DNA from 2 places in the Salinivibrio sp. YCSC6 genome. Region 2 is predicted to be linked to the other one. Evidence: predicted binding sites of a transcription regulator. Region 2 holds the regulator's gene; the other holds the start of a gene.
What was found. Region 2 encodes MetJ, which represses methionine synthesis genes. Its sites were predicted from a motif close to TTAGACNTNTANANGTCTAA; they were not measured.

Region 1 (9,517 bases), 660 kb from region 2:
CGTAGATATTACCGCCACGGCTCACCTGGGCCCAGTTAGGCGTAATTTCGCGAAGCTGCGGAGACTTAAAGCCTGTCGCCACCCCACCTTTTAGTATCCAGTTATCAGTAACTTGATAAACCCCATACAGGCGAGGACTGGCGTGGTAATCGTAGTTTTCATCGTGATCCACACGAAGCCCTAAAGTCACACTCAACGGCTCCAAGACGCGCCATTCGTCCTCAACAAAAATCGCTGATTGCGTATTATCGATACTGGTCTTGGTCGACGCTTGGTTGGAGGTAAAATCTTCCAACTTCGCATAGACAACAGAGCCACCAACCGTCAGGGTATGCGCCTCGAAATCACGCACTAAACTGGTTTTAAATTCGGTATTTTCGATGGTCATTTCGCGGCTTTTATTCCGACTCTGCTCGTATTGCAAATGGCTGTCAGACCATCCCCAGTCCCAATTCCCTTTGTGGCTGACGGCTATCGACTGACGCCGATATTCATTATTGCTGTTCTCACAGCTGCCGCGACAAAGGCTATCGTCACTCGGTACGGAGCGGCCGACATGACCACGGCGATCTTGTGCGTTGACGCCGAGGTCAAGCTCCCAACGGTGCAAATCATTATGATCGTAAGTCAAGGTGGTGGATAAAGAGCGTAATGACTTATCTTCATAGCCGTACTGGATATCATCTTCTTGGCGCTGCGTGTTTTGACCCGTCAGTTTCAATCCTACCTTGTCACTTAACATGCCTGATAGGTAAAAGTTCGCGCTTTGCTCATCGCCCGATGCGCGGTTTTCTTGCATCACGGTGCTCAGCTGCACGTTACCGTGCCAATCTTGTTCACCACGACGCGTAATAATATTGATAACCCCCCCAATCGCATCCGAGCCATACAGGGTTGACATAGGGCCACGAATGACCTCAATGCGTTCAATCGCTTGCAGCGGTGGCAGCCACCCCTGCTCAATACCCGGGCCGTCACTGTTAGGGCGCGTTTCACGGCTTGAGGTTCGTCGGCCATCCACCAAAATCAGGGTATATTTTGAAGCCATGCCGCGAATACTGATGTCCGTCGTATCACCACCGCCAGTCACCACCACACCCGGTACCCGTTTTAATGCGTCGGTCACATCACGATAGTAACGCCCTTCTAACTGATCTCGGCTGATCACACTAATACTGGCAGGTGCTTTGGCAGTCACCTGCTCAAACCCAGAGGCGGTGATCACCATGGTTTCCGTGTTGGCTGCCTCAGCGGCAAAAAGTGAGGCTATAGGCATTCCCGCTAATACCATCCCAACCACAACGGGACGAAGACGACTAGACATATCTTACTCCATTATTTGATAATAATTATCATTTGATTAGTGAGAATTATTCATATTAGAGTAAGGAAACCCAGCCCTAAAACTGGAACAACTTGTTCCAGTTTTAGAACGTGAAATAAGCAAGCATTTATTTCATCTTACTGATAAAAAAGGAAAATAGGATAAGGAAGTATGCAGGACCTTGCCGCTATCCGTGCGTTCGATGCCCTTTGCCGCCATCAAAGCTTGACCGCAGCGGCTGACGCACTCCACCAGCCCAAATCGACCATTAGTCGGCGGCTGGCACAATTAGAAAGTGACCTTGGCCAAGCGTTAACCCAACGGCAGGGAAATCGGTTGGTACTCACTAAAGCCGGCGAAACCTTTTCGCGCTATTGCTCGCAAATTTTGGCCCTGGCTGAGGAAAGCCAAGAAGCCATTCACGGTCTGAATAATGAGCTAAAAGGGCCGATTGAAGTCATTTGCCATCCGGCGCTCATGCGTGGCTGGGCTGGTCCTTTACTGAATCATTTTTTAACCGAGCATCCCAAAGTGTCCATCACCTTAACCAGTGAGCTGAGTGCACAGCGTATCCAAGCGGCTGACATTGTTATCTGGGCCGACGATGTGATGCTCCCCAGCAATTGTCGCACCCAAACACTGGGTCACTGGCACTACGGCATTTACGCCTCGCCCGCGTATGTTCAGGCACATGGTCCGTTTTCACACCCCTCCGCATTAGATGATCAAGCTTGGCTGGATGTGTTTGCGTTGCGCCGACGTGGACTCACACTGTTTCATTCCCATCAGGCTCCCTATCATTTGAGCGCGCTTCCCAGCCGGTTTAACTGCGATATGGTTGCGATTCAAATCGATGCGATTGCCAACGGACAAGGTGTGGGCCTGCTACCCACATGGAATGCTGAAGGGTATCAGACGCATCATCCAGACAAGATTATCCGCTGTTTGCCACAATGGCAGTCGGCCGCGGTACCGATTCGATTATATAGCGCCTCGGGGCGACTGCCTTTGCGCATAGAAACACTGGTGGAGCGATTTATCACTCGCGCTCCCAAAGCGTGGACAGATGCTCAGATGGCCGATGATGTTATGCCTGTAGCTGTCGAATAACGCCTGTCTGCGCAATCGTTTGCTATACCTAGATAGATAGCGCTATGCATCAACTTGCTTGCGTTTGTCACAATTACGAATAGAATAGACGTCTAGAAGTTAAAACATCTGAGATGATCGGCGATCGATTTCGCCTCGTATCGTCGGTATTCTTGATAAACAATGAGAGTGTCACATGGCTAAGCACCTGTTTACTTCAGAGTCTGTCTCTGAAGGCCATCCAGATAAAATCGCAGACCAAATTTCAGACGCCGTTTTGGATGCAATTCTTGAGCAAGATCCAAAAGCGCGCGTTGCCTGCGAAACCTATGTAAAAACCGGCATGGTAATGGTCGGCGGCGAGATCACCACCTCAGCGTGGGTCGATATTGAAGAGCTGACACGCCAAACGGTTCGCGACATTGGCTATGTGCACTCAGACATGGGCTTTGATGCCAACTCGTGCGCGGTGCTCAACACCATTGGTAAGCAGTCGCCAGATATTAACCAAGGTGTTGACCGTGCCGATCCCAAAGATCAAGGCGCAGGCGACCAAGGCATTATGTTTGGTTACGCAACCAACGAAACCAATGTCCTTATGCCTGCCCCGATCACTTACTCGCACCGTTTGGTCGAGCGCCAAGCGCAAGCGCGTAAAGATGGCACCCTAGATTGGTTGCGTCCAGACGCCAAAAGTCAGGTCACTTTTGCGTACGACAACGGCAAGATCGTCGGCATCGATGCGGTTGTGCTTTCTACTCAGCATTGCGACAGCGTCTCTACCGAGACCCTACGTGAAGCGGTGATGGAAGAGATTATCAAGCCTGTTCTTCCTGCCGAATGGCTGACCAAAGAAACCAAGTACTTCATCAACCCAACCGGTCGTTTCGTAATTGGTGGCCCAATGGGCGACTGTGGTCTTACTGGCCGTAAAATTATCGTCGATACCTACGGCGGTGCAGCCCGTCACGGTGGTGGTGCATTCTCCGGTAAAGATCCATCGAAAGTTGACCGCTCAGCCGCCTATGCGGCACGCTATGTGGCGAAAAACATTGTCGCTGCCGGTCTGGCGGACCGCTGTGAAATCCAATTGTCTTACGCGATTGGTGTCGCCGAGCCGACTTCTATCATGGTCGAAACCTTCGGTACCGAAAAAGTGGCCCCTGAAATCATCATCAAGGCGGTGCGTGAAAACTTCGACTTGCGCCCATACGGTCTGCAGGAAATGCTTGATCTGCTACAACCGATTTATAAGCAAACCGCCGCGTATGGTCACTTTGGTCGTGATATTTTCCCTTGGGAAAAAACCGACAAAGCCGAGCTATTGCGCGAATTTGCTAAACTTGGTTAATCTTGGGCTAACGCTCATTGTGCGCAAAGAAAGGAAGGGAAGCAGCGGCTTCCCTTTTTTAATCACCCAGGTGTGATACGTGTTAAATGACGCATGTTACATGACCCCAAGACGTTAACTCGAGTGAGGTAACGATTGCCATGCCCGCAGTCTCTGAACCACTGGCTGATGCCGTTTTTGAACGGGTACGCGAGTGCATTGACACCGCCAACCACCAGCTCGGTATTCAACTGACTTATCCCGACACTAGCCTGTCGCTGCGGGGACGTGCCGCCGGCACGGCGCATCCCAGCCAATGGCGGTTGCGTTTTAATCCCGTGCTGCTTCAACAGTCTCCTCACGTGTTTTTTGAGGAAGTGATCCCGCATGAAGTCTGTCACCTCGTCACCTTCGCATTGTATGGACGCGTTAAGCCTCACGGCTCACAATGGCGTACCTTGATGGAAACCGTGTTTCAGGCACCAGCCAACACCACCCATCAACTCGATATTACCGCCGTTAAAGGCAAAACGTTTGCCTATGCGTGCCACTGCGGGGAAGTGGCCTTGACCGTACGGCGCCACAATAAAGTGCAACGCGGTGAGGCGAGCTACCGATGTAAACGCTGTCACCAAACGCTGATGCCGGTGTCTGCCGTACTCTAGTCGCGTTTTTCTCGTCTTGGTTTTTTTCGTGTCTGTCCCCATATCAACACAAGCCTCCCAGTCACAGAACAGCGTGTTACACTGGCAACTTATTGATCACGGAACTCAAGCATTATGCGTATTCCTCGAATTTATCACCCAGACCCTTTGCCATCGCAAGGCGATGTGACGCTCACCGACGATGCAGCCAATCACATTGGACGCGTATTGCGCATGCAGCCAGGCCAAGCCGTGCTGCTTTTTGATGGCAGTGGCGCTCAGTTTCCCGCCACTTTAAGCGATGTCACTAAAAAACAGGTGTCCGTGACCATCAGTGCACGAGACGATCACAGTGTAGAATCGCCACTTGACCTCGAGCTTGGACAAGTGATCTCGCGCGGCGAGAAAATGGAGTTCACCATTCAAAAATCGGTCGAACTGGGCGTCAATGTGATCACTCCGCTGATATCAGCGCGGTGCGGCGTGAAGCTCAATGCAGAACGACTCGAGAAAAAACGCCAACAATGGCAAAAGATCGCCATTGGCGCCTGCGAACAAAGCGGCCGTAATCGCGTCCCAGAAGTTCGTCCTGTGATGATGTTGGAGGCGTGGAGCCAAGAAGCCTTTGCCGGACTGAAGCTCAACCTACATCCTCGCGCCCCGTATTCCATTAATACGCTGCCAGAACGTCCATCGAAGCTACGCTTGTTGATAGGCCCCGAAGGGGGACTGTCCGATGAAGAAATCGCTATGACGCGCGATTGTGACTTTAAAGAAATTTTACTCGGCCCCCGCGTATTGCGGACTGAAACCGCCGCACTGACGGCCATTACCGCTTTGCAGGTTCGTTTCGGTGATTTGGGTTAGTTGGCGAACAGGAGAATCAAGATGAAAATTGGTGTAGTGATGGATCCGATCTCGGCCATCAATGTAAAAAAAGATTCCACGTTTGCCATGATGTTGGCAGCACAAAAACGCGGTTGGGAAGTGCATTATATCAACATGGATGATATGTCGATGTTGCAAGGTGCGCCGTACGCGAAAACCCATCAAGTCTCGCTACAAGACGATCCGAACGATTGGTATCAAATTACCCACACTCAAACACAGCCACTGAGTGCGTTTGATGCCATCCTGATGCGTAAAGATCCTCCGTTTGATACCGAATACATTTACGCGACCTATATGCTCGAGCGTGCCGAGCAGGCGGGAGTATTGATTGTTAACAAACCGCAGAGCTTGCGCGATTGCAATGAAAAGCTGTATACCGCCTGGTTCCCAGAACACACTCCGACCACATTAGTGACCCGTCGTGCCGACGAGATCAAAGCATTCCAAGCCGAACATGGCGATGTGATTTTAAAACCGCTCGATGGCATGGGCGGCGCATCTATCTTTCGAGTCAAACAAGGCGATCCGAACCTGTCGGTAATTATTGAAACCCTGACCGAGCACGGCAGCCGTTTTTGCATGGCGCAAACTTTCGTGCCTGATATCAGCAATGGCGATAAACGTATCTTAGTGGTCGATGGTGAGCCGGTGCCGTACTGCTTGGCGCGTATTCCTGCCGATGGCGAAACACGTGGTAACCTTGCCGCTGGTGGACGTGGTGAAGCCCGCCCCTTATCCCCTACCGATTGGGGGATTGCGCGCGCGGTTGCGCCAACACTTAAAGAGAAAGGCTTAATTTTTGTCGGCCTTGATGTCATTGGCGACAAGCTGACTGAAATCAACGTCACCAGCCCCACCTGCATCCGCGAAATTGATGCAGCGTATGATATCTCGATTGGTGATTTGCTGATGGATGCTATTGCAACACGTTGCCAAGGGTAAGTCAGTGGGCGCATATAATGCGCCTATTTTCACCTAACTTTGTTTTTTTAGCGCATACTCAAAGTACGCGCCTCAACGGGAGAACGGCGATATGAATCTGAAAAATCATTTTTTAGTCGCAATGCCAAGCATGACCGATAGCCGTTTTCAACATGGTGTGATTTACGTGTGTGAGCATAACGATGACGGCGCGATGGGATTGATGATCAATCAGCCTATCAATATCTCGGTGGGCAAAATGCTCGACCAAATCGAGGTTGAGCGCCAGCTTCCGCTCTCACAAGCCAAAGATAGCCTGGCGCAACCCGTACTGTTTGGTGGCCCAGTGTCGGAAGATCGCGGCTTTGTGCTCCACCGTGCAGATCGAAGCTTTGGCACGAGCATCCCACTGTCTGATGATCTTGCGGTCACTACTTCCAAAGACATACTGTCTATTTTGGGGACCGATGAGCAGCCCGACCAATTTATTGTCGCGCTCGGCTATGCCGGGTGGGAGCCCGGGCAGCTTGAGCTGGAGTTAGCCGAAAACAGCTGGTTAACCTTGGAAGCCGATCCCAAAGTGATTTTTGACACTCCCCTTAGTGAGCGTTGGCAAAAAGCCCTTGATCAACTGGGGATCAACGCGGCGAATTTATCTTCAGAAATAGGACACGCATGACTTCACACACCGTGCTTGGGTTTGATTATGGCGTCAAAAGTATTGGCGTTGCGATCGGTCAATCGTTAACGGGAACTGCACGCCCTCTATGTGCATTAAAAGCCCGCGATGGGATCCCCAATTGGGAAGAGATCGCGTCATTACTCAAAGAGTGGCAACCCGATGTTTTGGTGGTCGGCTTGCCACTTGACTTGAATGGCGAACCACTAGAGACCATCACCCCGCGCGCCCGCAAGTTTGCCAACCGTCTGCATGGGCGTTTTGGTTATCCTGTCGAGCTGCACGACGAACGGCTTTCAACCCGAGAAGCCCGTGCAGCATTGTTTGAACGTGGTGGCTATAAGGCGCTACAAAAAGGCGCGGTCGATGCACAATCTGCGGTGGTGATTATCGAAAGTTGGTTTGAACGCCAATACGCCGATTAATCCAGCGAGCCCGCTCTTTCAATCCGTACATGATCCAGTGCGCTGCCCGGCGCACTGTGCTTAGCACCGGTTTTGATCATCAACTTTAATTCATTGGCCGAGTCGGCATGTCGCAGCGCCTCATCCTCGCTGATACTCCCTTGTACATAAAGCGCATACAGCGATTGATCAAAGGTCTGCATACCAAAATGCTCCCCGCTCAACATGGCTTTTTTCAACGCGTGTAGTTCACCATTACGGATAAGCTCTGCCACATGCGCGTTATTGATCAATAATTCAAAGGCACCATGCCGCCCAACCCCATTCACACCCGGTACCAATTGTTGAGCGATAACACCTTTTAAGTTCATCGACAAATCAAACAAAAAGGTCTCTCGCTGTGCTTTAGGCATCAAGTGTAATGCCCGCTCCAGTGCTTGATAGGCGTTATTCGCATGTAAGGTGGCCAAGCAAAGATGGCCCGTTTCCGCAAACTGAAGCGCGAAGTTCATGGTTTCTGGCGTTCGTATTTCACCAATTACCACCATATCTGGCGCTTGCCTGAGCGCATTTTTTAGCGCTGTTTCATAATCCTGGGTATCGATACCAATTTCGCGTTGGCTGACAATGCATTGCTGATGCTCATGAACAAATTCAATCGGATCTTCAACCGTTAGGATATGGCCTTGCCCATAGTGATTACGAAACCCCATCATCGCTGCCATGGTTGTCGACTTACCCGACCCCGTCGCCCCAACCACTAAGACCAAGCCTCGCTTTTGCATCGCAAGCTCTTCGAGCACCACTGGGGTGCCTAACGATGACAAACGCGGAATCTCGGTTTCTATGCGGCGGATCACCATACTGGGCATATCACGCTGCCAATAAGCACTGATCCGAAAACGCCCAACACTGCGTTTTACCGCAAAGTTCGCTTCCCGCGTGGTAATAAATTGCTGCTTTTGTTCCTCGTTCATCGCACTGTTCAACATGACGTTGATTGCCGCCAACGACAACGGCGAAGACAGAGGTTTTAAGCGTCCATCCACCCGTAACATCACAGGCGCATCCACAGAAATATACGCATCCGAGGCGGTGTGCTCTTGCATCGCCACCAGCACACTACTAAGTTTCATGCTTCCTCCTAAAGCGCACGTAATACGCGATCGCGTTGTTCAGGCGCGATCGTCCCTTGTCCGACTAAATCGGCCAGTGCTTGCTCCATGGTTTGCATCCCTTGATTGGAGCCGGTTTGAATCATCGACACCATTTGCGCCACCTTATCCTCACGGATGAGGTTACGAATCGCTGGGCTTGCGATCATGATTTCATGCGCGGCCACGCGCCCACCTTGCGCTGTTTTTATCAGCTGCTGAGACACAACCGCCCGCAGTGAGGCTGAAAGCATCGAGCGGACCAGCGGCTTATCACTGCCGGGAAAGACATCAATAATACGGTCGACTGTTTTTGCGGCGCTTGAGGTATGCAAGGTGCCGAATACCAGATGTCCAGTTTCCGCCGCCGTTAACGCCAAACTAATGGTATCGAGATCTCGCAGCTCTCCTACCAAAATCACATCGGGATCTTCACGCAACGCCGAACGCAGCGCTTGTTGAAACGATAAGGTATCGCGCTTCACTTCACGCTGATTAATCAAACTTTGTTGCGGGTGATGGATAAACTCAATCGGGTCTTCGATGGTAAGAATATGCTTAGGTGCGTGGCGGTTAATGTGATCAACCATGGCCGCCAATGTGGTGGACTTCCCCGAGCCCGTCGGGCCGGTGACCAACACTAATCCATTTGAGAGCCGAGCAAAATCCGCAAAAATCTCGGGGGCATGGAGATCCGCCAAACTAGGGACTGTCTCGGGGATCACCCGAAATACCGCCGCGCAGCCGTGTTGCTGATGAAATGCATTAACCCGAAAACGTCCCACAGACTGCATATGAAATGAAAAATCCACTTCCAACTGCGCTTGAAATTCACGCTGCTGGTTATCATTCATCACATCCAAGACCAATTGATTGACCTCTTGATGGCTCAACGCTGGCAAACTCAACTTGCGCACATCGCCATCTACCCGCACCATAGGCGCCACTCCCGCGGAAAGATGTAGATCTGACGCATTATGTTTTACACTAAAGGCCAATAGCTCAGTGATATCCATTCATTTTCCTCGCAGAATCAAGTATGTGTAGTATCAAGAAAAACATTAAACAGGTCATGGAACAC
Region 2 (9,517 bases):
GCTAAGAAGTAAAACACCGGCGTTAGTTAAACAGGAGCTTTGGGGGATGTTGCTCGCCTACAACCTACTGCGTTTTATGATGTGCCAGATGGCGTATTCATTGAACACGGTAATGCCATACCAAATAGGCTTTAAGCAGGCATCAATATTTTTAGTGAGTCAGTTGCAGATGCTCCCGGCTGTCGCACCTGGAAGATACCCAGAAGTGCTCCGATATATCCTCGACATGGCAGAGAGCTTTGTACTTCCAGAGAGGCGAGAGAGGACATACCCAAGAGCAGTAAAGAAAAGGCCCAATCGCTATGCGACTAGGCCTTCTAAAAGACGTAACTCAGCTTAATTCACATGCATTACAGCGTTTGCTGCCCTTGATATCGGTATAGATTAGAGAATAAAGCGGCTGAGATCTTCGTCATCCACCAGCTCTTCAAGGTGGCTACGCACGTACTCGGCATCCACTGTCACACTTTGACCGGCGCGCTCGCTGGCTTCGTACGAGACGTCTTCCATCAAGCGCTCCATCAGCGTATGCAGACGACGAGCACCGATGTTTTCGGTTTTCTCGTTCACGCGCCAAGCGGCAGAAGCGAGCTCATCGATACCACTTTCTTCAAACGCCAGATCAATCTCTTCGGTTTTCAGCAAGGCGGTATATTGCTGGGTGAGCGAGGCGTTTGGTTCAGTGAGGATACGCTTAAAGTCATGGGTTGATAGGGCTTCAAGCTCAACACGGATTGGCAGACGGCCTTGCAGCTCTGGGATCAGATCAGACGGACGTGACACTTGGAATGCGCCTGAGGCGATAAACAGGATATGATCAGTTTTGATCATGCCGTGTTTGGTTGAGACCGTACTGCCTTCCACTAACGGCAGTAGATCACGTTGCACCCCTTCGCGCGATACGTCACCGCCGCTGGTGTTACCGGATTTACAAATCTTATCGATTTCATCAATAAAGACGATGCCATTGTTTTCCACCGCATGAATGGCTTGCTCTTTGATGTCATCATGATTGACCAGCTTGGCTGCTTCCTCTTCGGTCAACACCTTCATCGCGTCTTTGATTTTCATCTTACGCTTTTTGGTGGTGTTGCCTGCCAAGTTTTGGAACATGCCTTGTAGCTGGTTGGTCATTTCTTCCATGCCGGGAGGCGACATAATCTCAACGCCCATTTGTGGAGCGGCAACGTCGACTTCTACTTCTTTATCGTCGAGTTTGCCTTCACGCAGCTTTTTGCGGAAGTTTTGACGGGTTGAAGAGTCTTCCTGACTGGCTTCATTTTGCCCCCAAGCGTCACGGGCTGGTGGCAGCAAGATATCGAGGATGCGCTCTTCCGCTTGCTCTTCAGCACGGAATTTCACTTTCTCCATCGCTTGCTGTTGGGTCATGTTCATCGCCACATCCGCGAGATCGCGAATAATGGTTTCCACTTCTTTACCCACATAACCGACTTCGGTGAACTTGGTCGCTTCGACTTTTATGAAAGGCGCATTGGCAAGGCGCGCCAGACGGCGAGCAATCTCGGTTTTACCCACACCCGTCGGGCCAATCATAAGGATGTTTTTCGGCGTGACTTCCGCACGCAGATCTTCTGGCAGCTGCATACGGCGCCAGCGGTTACGCAGTGCGATCGCCACCGCACGTTTGGCTTTATCTTGGCCGATAATATGGCGGTCAAGCTCATGCACAATTTCGCGTGGAGTCATTTCAGACATGACAAATCCTGTTATTTACTCTCGAGTTCTTCGATGGTGTGATGCTGGTTGGTGAACACACAAATGTCACCAGCGATCGCGAGGGCTTTTTCGGCAATTTCTCGGGCGCCTAGTTCTGTATTTTCGAGCATGGCGACAGCGGCGGCTTGCGCAAAGTTGCCACCCGAGCCAATCGCAATGAGATCACGCTCAGGCTCGACCACGTCGCCGTTACCAGTGATGATCAGTGACGCGGTTTCATCCGCCACCGCCAACAAGGCTTCGAGCCGGCGTAGGGCGCGATCGGTACGCCACTCTTTGGCGAGTTCAACCGCCGCTTTGGTGAGATGGCCTTGATGCAATTCGAGCTTGCGTTCAAAGCGCTCAAATAGGGTGAAGGCATCCGCCGTACCGCCAGCAAAACCAGCTAATACTTGGCCGTTATATAAACGGCGAACTTTGCGTGCATTGCCTTTCATGACAGTGTTACCAAGGGAGACTTGGCCATCGCCAGCAATGACCACTTTACCTTCGCGGCGAACGGAGACGATTGTAGTCACGGGAACCTCTTTGTTTGTTTCTGGTGCACCAGATGGGTGATTACCTTAAGAGTTTGGGCCGCGGACGAGGGTTTTCAAGGGGAGTGGTAATATTTCCTCGCGCTGTCTTGCCACCGATGCCTTACCGGTCCGACTAAAAAACGGACCGGTAGAGCAGGACAAACGGATTATTCCCAATACCAGATGGCGCAGGGTTCGATACCCGCACGACGTAGCATGTTGCGATCTCGCTCAGCTTGGCGTTTACGTGGGTAAGGGCCGAGCACCACACGGTACCAAGCGCCTTTTTCGCCTTGGCTGACTTTGATTTGGCTTTCAAGGCCTTGAAACGCAATCATCGCTTTACGCTCACTGGCTTGTTCGCGGCTGCGGTACGCGCCACATTGCATCAGGTAAGGACGGGTTGATTGAGGAATTTCTTTCGCTTCAACCTCCACCTTTTTGCTTTCCAGCTCTTCGATGTAGCTCCATTTTTCTTTGGGCTTTTCAGGCAAGGTGCTTTTCGGCTGCGGCTTTGCCGGTGCAGTGGGTTGCTGAGGTTGCGCTGGCGCCGGCGTATCGGTTTGGCTCAAAAGGTATAAACCATAGCCAAACGCGCCCACGAGCGCGATCGCAAGCAGTGCCCATTTGAGTGGGAAGCCTTTACGAGCCGGTGGTTGGCGACGGGAGTTTTTTTTGCGTGGCGCTTTGCCACGTTTGACGTAATCACGAGTTGCCACAGCAAATAATCAAATCAAGAAGCCAGTAAAGCGCTCATGTTACTGGCTTCAACCCGTGCTGACTAGTCTTACTATCGAGACGGGGGCGCGACACTCTCACGGATCACCAATTTGGCATCCAGTAAGCGAGAGCCGGCGTTCACATCTCGTCCGCGTAAGATACTGAGTAACATCAGCATTGCTTGACGACCAATGTCATAGCGAGGCTGTGATACCGTGGTAAGCGGTGGATCGCAGTACTCAGCGAATTGAATGTCATCAAAGCCGACAATAGAAATATCTTGCGGCACACGCATGCCCAAACGTTTTGCCTGCTGCATGGCACCCACTGCCATCACATCACAATGACAGAATACGGCGGTGGGGGGCTCAGGCAGGGATAACAGGCTTGTCATGGCCCGAGCACCAGATGCAAAACTGAAATCCCCAGTCACACTGTAGGCGGGGTTAACCGTGATCCCAGCTCGGCGCAGTGCTTGCTGGTAGCCTTGGGTGCGGAACTGTGTCAGTGCCGTATGGGTTGCGCCGGTAATGTTGGCAATACGGGTATGCCCCACTTGGGTCAGGTAGTTGACTGCCTCGAATGCCGCGGTGAGGTTATCGATATGCACGGTAGGCAACTCGAGCTCTGGCGCATATTCACAGGCCATCACCAAGGGGGGAAGATTTTTTTGCTCTGGCTTGCTGACATCAAATGGGACATCCGTGCCCAAGAGCAGCATGCCGTCGGCTTGCTTGGTAAAGACTAAATTCACAAAGGAGTTTTCACGGTTTTGCTGCTGGGCGCTGTCGCCAAGCAAGACCAAGTAGCCATGTTCCATCGCCGCTTCTTCGATACCGCGAATGATCTCACTAAAGTAGGGATCGCAGATATCCGGAATGATCGCGACAATGGTCTTAGACTCATTGCGGCGAAGATTGCGCGCGAGTGAATTGGGGGAGTAGCCAGCTTCAACCACGGCCTGTTCGACCTTCTTACGCGTGGATGCAGACACCTTTTCAGGGTTCATCAGTGCGCGCGAGACCGTGGCAGTAGATACACCGGCAATGTGGGCAACGTCCTTCATTGTCGCCATAATGACAGTCCTCTTGTTGTCTGAGTTAGTCAGATCAGTAAGTTATTCACTCCTCTGACCTGTCTAGGATGCGTCAGTTTGCGAAGGTATTCTACCTAGGCTTGGCCCATATAAATACGAACAAGCTAACACTTATTGCAAAGAAATCGTGATCTACGTCGCTTTAATGCAAGGGAATGTTAAGAAAGGTCTTGCGGCTCAACATCTAATGACCATCTAACTTTGCGTGACAAGGGCAATTGTTGGATGACGGGCAAGGCAACGGTGAGCCATTGTTGCATCACTTTTCGTGACGGTGCCTGGATCAGCAGTTGCCAGCGATAACGCCCTGCGCGTCGCGCCATCGGCGCAGGCATCGGCCCCATAATGTGTACCTCATCATGTTGAATGGGTGAGGCGGCCAAGGTTTGTCGGACTTGCTGTAAAAATTGCTGCACGCTGTTGTCCTCATGCCCTTCGGCACGAAACAGGCTTAAGAAGGTATAAGGGGGCAGCCACGCTTGGCGACGTTCTGCCAATGCAGAGTCAGCAAACGCCTGATAACCCTTGTGGATCAGCGCTTGAATGAGACTGTGCTCAGGGTGGTGAGTTTGCAAAATCACCGTACCGGGTTTGCTGGCGCGGCCAGCTCGCCCGGCGACTTGTACCATCAACTGCGCGAGACGCTCTGGGGCACGGAAGTCATTACTGAACAAGGCGCCATCCACATCGACAAGCGCCACTAAGGTGACATTGGGAAAGTGATGACCTTTCGCAAGCATTTGGGTGCCGAGTAGGATTTGATACTCACCTTTTTCGATGCCGGCGAGATAGCTCTCTAGGCTGCCTTTGCGTCGGGTATTGTCGCGATCGATACGGACCGTATTGTAGTCGGGAAACAGTTCGCCCAGCTGGGCTTCGAGTTGCTCGGTCCCCACGCCCACACTGATCAGCTGTGTCGAACCACAATCCCCACATTGGGGCGGCACGCGTTTTTGATGCCCGCAATGGTGGCAGCGTAACTCTTGATGCTGTTGGTGGAGGGTGTAGTAGGCATCACAGCGTTGACAACTGGCGAGCCAGCCACATTCGTGACACATCATTGCAGGCGCATAACCACGGCGGTTTAAAAACAACATCACCTGATTTCCCTGCTGAAGATGCTGACGCATTTCGGCAATTAAGGGCGCCGATAAGCCCGCCTCAAGATGGTGGCCTTTGATGTCGAGCACCCCTTGGCGGGCGGTGACTGCATTGCCCGGACGTTGGGTTAAGCGTAAGTATTGGTATTTTCCCGTTTGTGCATTGTGTAGCGTTTCCAATGACGGTGTTGCCGAACCGAGCACCACAGGTATCTTTTCTTCATGACCGCGCATTACCGCCAGATCGCGTGCATGGTAGCGAAAGCTGTCTTGCTGCTTATATGAGGGATCGTGCTCCTCATCAATAATGATGATGCCAAGCTTCGCCATTGGGGTGAAAAGTGCTGAGCGTGTTCCAATCACAATTGCAGCTTGATTGTCGCGAGCCGCCAGCCACGCGCTGAGTCGCTCCGTATCATTGAGCCCCGAATGCATCACGGTAACCGGGACGTTAAAGCGGCGTTCGAATCGGCGGATGGTCTGCGGGGTGAGGCCAATTTCGGGCACCAATATTAACGCCTGCTCGCCACGCGCTAAAACCGGCTCTAAGACGTTTAAATACACTTCGGTTTTGCCCGAGCCGGTAATACCTTCTAAAAGCACACAGGCAAAGCCATCGCTGGCGTTGATGGTGGCAACGGCCATGGCTTGTTCATGGTTCAGTGAGGGCTTGTCTTCACTGATGGTAAAATGCCGTGCCCAAGCTTTGCCTTCAAGCGGTGGGGTGTAAGGCGCGATCCAGCCTTTGTCCACCAAGGTATTAATCACAGCGGGGGTAATGTCTTGCTCCACGAGGTCGGCATGCGGAGTAGGGCCGTGAGTGAGCAGGGTTAACACACGCGCTTGTTTTGGCGCGCGGGTAAGCCCGGTCACCGGTTGATTCTGTCCGGCTTCGGTCAATTGCCACCATTTTTGCTGCTTGAGCGCTGCGGGTCGACCTTTGCGCAGTAGCGTCGGCATCACGGCGCCCATCGCATCGCCAAGTGGATGATGATAAAAGCGACTTGCCCATTGCAACAGGTGATAGACGGCAGGAGTCCAAAGTGGCGCGTCATCCAATACCTCAGTGATCGCCTTGACTTGATGGGCGGCAACACTAGGTGTGGTGGTGATGGCAGTGACAATGCCGACCTTATGCTGGCGACCAAAAGGCACCTTCACACGTGCTCCCACCACAGGGACGTGTTCGGTAATCCGGTAATCAAAAGTTTTCGCCAGCGGGACCGGTAAGGCCACTTGTGCAAACTGTTCCATCACAACATCTTATCGGCTAACAAGACGCTCAGTGTAACGGCTTGACCCAGGTAGGCAAAGCCTTGTTGTTGGATACAAGGTGATGGGCGACTGCACAAAAAAGTTGCGAAATCGAGGTCGCTTGATTAGAATTGCGCGCCTTAGAAAATGTTTGTTAACGACGTGTGGTGCCCGGCTTAGGATCGGGAGAGCGACACGGCCTTCACTATGAGGTTATCCCTATGAAAGCTGGTATCCATCCAGAGTACAAAGCTGTCACTGCTAAGTGTTCTTGCGGTAACGAATTCGCGTTCAACACCACTCTTGGTAAAGACATCAACCTAGACGTGTGTGACAAATGTCACCCATTCTACACTGGTAAGCAACGTATCGTTGACACCGGTGGTCGTGTTGACCGCTTTAAGAAGCGTTTCGGTGCCCTTAGCAGCAAAAAATAAGCCGCTAACAGCCGAATGCGAAAAAGGGGTGCGAAAGCGCCCCTTTTTTGATCCCGTCGTCACCTTTTTAACGTCTAGAGGTCGGAGGTTAACGTTCGGGGCCGTTTTAGACTGGTGGACCTTTAGCCACTGCGTTAACATCGTTTATCTTGCTCGAATCTACCCTGTGGTTTGAGTATAGCGTTGCTGATATCAGCAGCCTTCCCAGCTGATATTGGTGCATCCCTTCACGATAATAACTAGGAACACTACATGTCGGACGATAAACGCCAGCAAGCGCTGGATTATCATGCATACCCTACTCCCGGAAAAATCTCTGTTGAATTGAGCAAGCCTGCTGACTCGGCGGCGGATCTGGCGTTGGCATACAGCCCAGGCGTTGCAGAGCCGGTCCGTGAAATCGCTCAAAACCCAGACGCTGTGTATCAATACACCGCAAAGGGCAACATGGTTGCGGTGATCTCAAACGGTACCGCCATTTTGGGATTGGGTAACTTAGGGCCAATGGCCTCAAAGCCCGTCATGGAAGGTAAAGCTTTATTGTTCAAGCGTTTTGCTGGCTTGGACTCGATCGACATTGAAGTCAAACACCGTACTATCGATGAATTCGTGGATACCGTTGCGAACATCGCGGATACCTTTGGGGGCATTAACCTTGAAGACATCAAAGCGCCGGATTGCTTTGAAATTGAAAAACAGCTGATTGAACGTTGTGAAGTACCTGTTTTTCACGATGATCAGCACGGTACCGCGATTGTTACCGCGGCGGGTATGCTGAATGCTCTTGAGCTGCAAGGCAAAGATATTCGTGAAGCCACCATTGTGTGCCTTGGTGCTGGTGCAGCGGCTGTTGCCTGCATGGAGCTATTGATCAAATGTGGCGCGCAACGCGAAAAAATCTACATGCTGGATCGCAAAGGCGTGATCCACACCCGTCGTGACGACATCAATAAGTACAAGCAATTGTTTGCCAACAATACCGACAAACGTACCCTCGAAGATGTGATTGAGGGCGCTGATTTGTTTGTGGGTGTGTCAGGGCCAGACTTGCTCTCGCCAGAGGCACTAAAACTGATGGCCGATAAGCCGGTTGTTTTTGCTTGCTCGAACCCAGACCCTGAAATTAATCCAGAGGTCGCGCATCAAGTCCGTGATGATTTGATCATGGGAACAGGGCGCTCGGATTATCCAAACCAAGTCAACAACGTACTCTGCTTCCCGTTTATTTTTCGTGGAGCGTTGGATGTGCGTGCCAGTGAAATTAATGATGCAATGAAACTGGCGGCCGTTGAGGCGATCCGTGGTTTGGCGAAAGAGCCTGTCCCACAATCGGTATTGGACGCGGCAGGTGTTGATGCGCTGCATTTTGGCCCGGATTACATTATTCCTAAGCCAATGGATGCACGCTTATTGCCACGCGTGGCTCGCGCGGTGGCACTTGCAGCGGTTGAAACTGGCGTCGCCCGTATCGAGATGCCAGACAACTATATGCTCGACAAGGCGTAACATGCTCGACAAGGCATAATGCGTGAGCGTTAGGAAAAACGTGCTCTCATAAAACCTGAAAAGGTTGTGCCGAGCACCGATGATGACAAAAAACCCGCCAATCGGCGGGTTTTTTTAGTATTCGCTATCGTCGAACTCGATACCTAGTTCTTTCATGATCTGACGCGCTTCAGCAGGAATGCTGTCAGGCTTGTCTTTGCGAATATCGTCATCGGTTGGCAATGGCTGGCCGGTATAAGCATGCAAAAATGCTTCACACAGCAGCTCACTGTTGGTCGCGTGACGCAGGTTATTAACCTGACGGCGTGTCCGCTCGTCAGTGAGAATTTTTAAAACTTTAAGTGGGATAGAAACGGTGATTTTTTTCACCTGCTCCTTTTTCTTACCATGCTCGGCATACGGATTAATGTAATCGCCGTTCCACTGCGCCATGTCTCACCTATCTTGATTATTGAATACCCAGAATGATGCTGCGGAGATTCTAGCTATATTAACCGCCACATGCAAAGCTGTATAGACGTCTAGAAGTGTTGACGTCTCAAAAAGTGCAGGGTAAGGTGAGGATAACAACGCTGGCTCGCGCACCACATCGCAAGGATGAACCATGACCCGAAAAAAAACTGACACCATCGCTGTAAGAACTGGCATTGGCACCGACACGCAACATCATGCGGTGGTTCCCCCTTTATATCTCTCGACCAATTATCGCTTTCCCGCGTTGGGGGATGTGCCCACCTATGACTATGCACGCGGAGGGAATCCGACCCGCGCCCAGCTAGAGCAAGCATTGACTGACTTAGAAGGGGGCGCGGGGGCCGTGGTAACCAACTGCGGGATGTCCGCGATTAATTTGGTGTTATCGCTATTGAATGCGGGTGACAAAATTGTGGCCCCGCATGACTGTTATGGTGGCACGTATCGCTTGCTTGAGTCCCGAGCCAAGCAGGGAATTTGGCAGGTTAAATTTGTCGACCAATCCGATCCAGACGCCTTGGCGAGCGCCTTGGCAGAATCACCGACGTTGGTGCTGGTGGAAACTCCATCTAACCCCCTGCTGCGCGTGGTCGATATTGCCGATATTTGCCAACAAGCGCATCAAGTCGGCGCTTGGGTGGTGGTCGACAACACTTTTTTATCTCCTGCTTTACA

Region 1: a site for MetJ is predicted at 2,519-2,538, ahead of metK (methionine adenosyltransferase). Genes of this name have one in related genera too.

The regions. Positions count from the first base shown of each region.
Region 1 covers NZ_CP039516.1:399,199-408,715, reverse strand. Annotated here, with positions in the region: gene E8E00_RS01830 (ligand-gated channel protein) at 1-1,324, opposite strand, end outside; gene E8E00_RS01825 (LysR family transcriptional regulator) at 1,496-2,434, shown strand; gene metK (methionine adenosyltransferase) at 2,610-3,764, shown strand; gene E8E00_RS01815 (SprT family zinc-dependent metalloprotease) at 3,905-4,408, shown strand; gene rsmE (16S rRNA (uracil(1498)-N(3))-methyltransferase) at 4,523-5,254, shown strand; gene gshB (glutathione synthase) at 5,276-6,220, shown strand; gene E8E00_RS01805 (YqgE/AlgH family protein) at 6,312-6,878, shown strand; gene ruvX (Holliday junction resolvase RuvX) at 6,875-7,303, shown strand; gene E8E00_RS01795 (PilT/PilU family type 4a pilus ATPase) at 7,300-8,418, opposite strand; gene E8E00_RS01790 (type IV pilus twitching motility protein PilT) at 8,427-9,452, opposite strand; gene E8E00_RS01785 (YggS family pyridoxal phosphate-dependent enzyme) at 9,476-9,517, shown strand, end outside.
Region 2 covers NZ_CP039516.1:2,686,967-2,696,483, reverse strand. Annotated here, with positions in the region: gene E8E00_RS12550 (IS4 family transposase) at 1-340, shown strand, start outside; gene hslU (HslU--HslV peptidase ATPase subunit) at 385-1,716, opposite strand; gene hslV (ATP-dependent protease subunit HslV) at 1,728-2,255, opposite strand; gene E8E00_RS12535 (SPOR domain-containing protein) at 2,423-2,974, opposite strand; gene cytR (DNA-binding transcriptional regulator CytR) at 3,046-4,083, opposite strand; gene priA (primosomal protein N') at 4,230-6,428, opposite strand; gene rpmE (50S ribosomal protein L31) at 6,647-6,862, shown strand; gene E8E00_RS12515 (malic enzyme-like NAD(P)-binding protein) at 7,115-8,368, shown strand; gene metJ (met regulon transcriptional regulator MetJ) at 8,483-8,800, opposite strand; gene metB (cystathionine gamma-synthase) at 8,973-9,517, shown strand, end outside.